Regions from separate parts of the Paenibacillus sp. EKM211P genome, predicted to be linked through region 2. Evidence: predicted binding sites of a transcription regulator. Region 2 holds the regulator's gene; the other holds the start of a gene.
What was found. Region 2 encodes Rex, which represses fermentation and respiration genes when NADH is low (regulators of the CRP and FNR family bind a similar motif). Its sites were predicted from a motif close to TTGTGAAATATTTCACAA; they were not measured.
Positions count from the first base shown of each region.

Region 1 (2,409 bases), on a different contig from region 2:
AGCAGCATAGCATCTTAGCACTTTTTGAGATAACCGGGCATACAGTATTGTACCTATTACAGATAAATTGCGCTCCATGAGAGCATCCTGCCAAGGAGGACGGAGCTATGTTATATCGTGGAACATCCCGCAGAAAGGGCTCGCCTCACCAACGTTTACATGCAGAGACACTTCGGAAAATATCCGCCGCCATGCTGCCATTTTACAAAGCTATTGCAACCCGACGTGCTTTTGCCGTCCAATGGTCACGAGCTGTCGTTCAGGGTAATTTGGATCGGATGAAATCCCTTCTCTGCTCAGTAGCGCCATTTGCCGCCAAGCAAGGCTTAGGCACGAATGGGATCGGCTACTTTGTTTCCTTTTTAGCTCAGCCACCAATGCTTTATTATACGAACGGTACGACGATTCCACCCGGGATGGTGCAGTTTACATTTGAACCGAAGGTTCATCGCGCCATTGCCAAAGCCGTTTTTCCGCTGTATCGCGAATTGGCACGCAATGAATGCTTTGCTTCTGCCTTAGCCAAAGCGATCAACAGGCAAGACCAGCGTGCAGTTCAAGTAATGATCCGTAGTTTAATTCCATCCTCTGCGCTAAAATCTGTAGACATTGAGGATAATGGATTTGCATTGCTCTTTAAGTATCCCTTTAGTAAATATCCCTATCGCAATCTACTCTTTCAGGAGTTCACTTAAAAAGGTCCCTACAAGCGTACTTGCTTAAGTTCTTCAATGAGCTCTTTTCCCATTTGTATAGCCATGTCTGTCAACATTCGGATTTCGTCCTTGGTTGCATGATCCAAATGCGTCCCGCAGCAAATGGCGAAGTTACCCGCAAACTCTTTACGCAAGCGAACTGCAATTTCTTCAGTAATATAAAATTCCTTGTGGTTTTGCAATTGCACGGTTTGAATCGGCTCAAGCCTAGCCCCTGCTGTAATCGTCCCCAAGTGAGGCTGATCACCGCCTGATATGAGCACAACGATATCTTCTCCCATAAAATAGGCATCGAGTACAAGACGGATACGTCCGCTTTCTTTTTCCAAATGAATCATATGATCCTCTCCTGCTAAAAAATATTATTGTGAAACGATTCACTTTATAGAGTACTATTCATTGTATCGCTTCCTAAACTGTTAGACAAATTAAAAAAGGCCCACAGCAGCCTCTATTAACAGTGGCTTGCTGTGGGCCTGCATTGCATTCTAAAAAATCTTCTATCCCCTGCTCTTACTTGCTGTTAACGGATCGTGATGGTGTGCACTGCCTTACCGTTTGCGCCGTCATTATCCGTCACTGTTAGCTCCACAGTATACGTTCCGGCTGTGGTGAATTTATGCTTCACCTTTGAACCAACCGCCGTATCGCCATCACCAAAATTCCAACTGTAGCTGACGATCTCACCATCTGCATCACGGGAGGCTTTGGCGTTAAATTGTACATTTTTGTTCTTCTTGGCTGAGTCATTCGCCTGGATAATAGCTACCGGCTTTTCATTCGATGTAGGTGGATTCGGACCAGGGCCCTCTCCTCCACTATGGGTTACATACAATCTTCCCGGCGCCTCCGTTTCCACTTCATTCCCCGCTGCATCCCTTACCCGGATCACGATGACTCCGCCTTCCAGGTTCAGAGAAGATGAAGTGAGATAAATACCTTCATAGTGACCTGATGAAGTTTCATTTAATGGAATTTCATTACGGGCCAAAGTGGACAGGTTAAAGGGCAACTCCACATGGAAGGATGCCTCCAAACCGGATGCACTGTCAAAAGATACCCGTACCGGCTGTCCTGGAGTGATACGTACATCCTCAGCAGGACTAATATTTTCAAGTTTCGGCAGCGCTGTATCGACATACACCGAGCGTGTAACACTCGTTTCGTTTTCGGCAAGATCTTTGGCCGTTACCGTAATTTGGGTTTCACCTTCGTTGATAAGCAAACGTTTGTTAAAGCTGCCGTCGCTTCCGAATTCAGCAGGCTCGCCGTTAATCGTCAATTCACTGAGGAACTCGTCATACACCGTACCGGTTACACTGACCACACCTGCGTTCGTACGTGCTCCCTCACCAGGCGAAGTCAGGATCAGACCCGGTTTAGTCTGATCGAGCGTTACAACCATCGGCTCGGAACGATCCGTTACTTTGCCGTATACCGCCGCTTGAACACTTAGCGGATTAGCACCTGGCTGAAGATCGACCGCCAAACTGAACTGACGATCCTTCACTTTCGTTGTGCCAGCCAATTCTTTGCCGTTAAAGAGCTGAATATCAGCCCCTTCTGCCGGAGAAGTTCCTGTTACGGTAATCGTATCCTCCTGCGTATACGTTGCCTTCGTAGGAGTTGTAATCGTTGGAGCGTTGACCGGATATCTGACGATCGCCCGGATCATGTAGTTCCCTTCCTCTTC
Region 1 is NZ_JAAMNS010000002.1:506,998-509,406, forward strand. It holds gene G9G57_RS05295 (hypothetical protein) at 108-695, shown strand; gene lpdD (prenylated flavin chaperone LpdD) at 704-1,054, opposite strand; gene G9G57_RS05305 (S8 family serine peptidase) at 1,240-2,409, opposite strand, start outside.
Region 1: the regulator Rex is predicted to act here: its motif matches at 1,082-1,099, upstream of lpdD (prenylated flavin chaperone LpdD).

Region 2 (2,409 bases):
ATTGGCTTGAAGCGAGTGGACAATTCCGGAGTAAATCATTGCAATTTTATGCGGTGCCCGTCGATGTGAGCCGCCAGTTGAAAGAAATGTTTTTTGACAAAAAAAGAAGTATTATTCTGACATCTGCTACTTTATCGGTAGATAAATCGTTTCAGTACATGACCGATCAACTCGGTTTGCAGGAGGCCGCAGATCAAGGACGATTAATGACGTCACAGCTCCCATCACCCTTTAATTATAGGGATCAGGTGTTGCTGGTCATTCCGCGAGATTTTCCGAGTGTGAAGGGCAGTGTAGGAGATGCACATTTTGTAGAGATGCTCGTTAGCTCTCTAGGAGCGACTGCCCAGGCAACGCGGGGGAGAATGCTCGTTCTGTTTACTTCCTATCGGATGCTCCGGCAAGTGTATGAGCCGCTCAAAGAGGCGTTAGCATCCAGCGATATTACCGTGTTAGGACAAGGTGTGGACAGTGGGAGTCGCAGCAAGCTAACCCGCCGTTTTCAGGAAGCGAAAGCTTCTGTATTGCTGGGAACTAGTAGCTTCTGGGAAGGCGTCGATATTCCAGGGAAAGCTTTGACTTGTCTGGCTATCGTTCGCTTGCCGTTTCAACCGCCCAATCACCCGTTACTGGAGGCCAAAAGTGAGTTGCTCCAGCAGCAGAAGAAGAATCCATTTATGAAGCTGTCTGTACCACAAGCGGTTATTCGCTTCAAACAGGGATTTGGGCGATTGGTACGTACAGCGAGCGACCACGGAGTCGTCATCGTTTACGATACGCGTGTGATCGAATCCTATTACGGAAAGCACTTTTTGTACTCGTTACCGGGACCAAAAATGGAGCATATGCCATCGGAGCAAATGGTGCCCCGCATCGCCGAATGGCTCCAATCTGCCCCGGAGACAGAGGCACAACGGACGGACACCTAAAGTCCGTTACAATTAGGGGGAGCAAGTATGAAATCAGATAAAATTTCAGAGGCTGTCGTACGGAGATTACCCGTATATTTACGTTATCTGAATGCACTGCACAAACGGGAGGTGGCTACGGTCTCTTCTCAAGAGCTGGGACAGAGGTTAGATTTGAATCCGGCCCAAATTCGTAAAGATCTTGCCTATTTTGGCGATTTTGGTCGGAAGGGCATCGGTTACGATGTTTCTTATCTAATTGAGAAAATACGCCATATCCTGAAAATCGACCAGCAAATTAATGTAGTATTGGTCGGAGCGGGTAATCTGGGTCAAGCCCTATCGAACTATAATGCTTATTTAAAAGACAATATGAAGATTGTGGCGGTTTTTGATGCGTTCCCGGATAAGGTTGGGACCAGAATCAATACTTTGGTCGTACAGCCGATGGATGAACTGGAAGCGACTGTGAAAGAAAAAAATATACGAATCGGGATTATTACTGTACCTGATTTTGAGGCACAGCACGTAGCTGATAGGCTGATTGAGAGTGGAATTGGAGCGATTTTGAACTTTGCACCTATCATTCTCAAGGCACCGGCTAACATTCGGATACATGCCACAGACTTTACAACTGATTTGCTTAGCCTCGCTTATTATCTGGAGGACGGAAAGGAAGAAGCACAATATGACAGTGAATAAATGGATGATTAAAAACGGCTCGTTTGCCGTGAATGGACCCGAGGCTGGGGTAATCCATGGTTTTATGATTGTGGAGGATAGCCGTATTACTTACATTGGCGAGACTTTGCCTGCGGGTGAGGAAGAGACAGAAGCAATCGACGGCAAGGGGTTATTGTTTTTACCTGGTCTGATCAATACTCATGGTCATGCGGCGATGTCTCTGCTGCGAGGGTATGGAGATGATTTGGCACTTCAAGTGTGGCTTCAGGAAAAAATGTGGCCTATGGAAGCCAAGTTTACATCTACGGATGTGTACTGGGGAACTTCTTTGTCAGTGCTGGAAATGCTGAAAGGTGGAACCACGACTTTCCTGGATATGTACGATCATATGGATGAGGTGGCTCGTGTAGCTGAAGAGTCGGGCATTCGTGCAAGTTTGATGCGTGGAGCCATTGGACTCTGTTCAGAAGAAGAACAGCGGATCAAGCTAGCTGAGGCCGTGACTTTTGCGCGTAACTGGCATGGAAAAGCAGACGGACGTATCACAACAATGATGTCTCCTCATGCCCCATACACATGCCCGCCTGCGTTTATTGAGAAATTTGTTCAAGCAGCACATGATCTCGATTTACCATTGCATACGCACATGTCCGAGACGATCGCCGAAGTTGAACAAAACGTACGCGACTACGGCTTGCGTCCAGTTGCACACTTAGATAAGCTTGGCTTTTTCTCCCGTCCTTCACTTGTTGCCCACGGCGTTCACTTGAACGACGAAGAAATAGCTTTGTTAGCGGAACGAGGTGTGGCGGTATCG
Region 2 is NZ_JAAMNS010000004.1:346,658-349,066, forward strand. It holds gene dinG (ATP-dependent DNA helicase DinG) at 1-929, shown strand, start outside; gene G9G57_RS09925 (redox-sensing transcriptional repressor Rex) at 957-1,610, shown strand; gene G9G57_RS09930 (amidohydrolase) at 1,597-2,409, shown strand, end outside.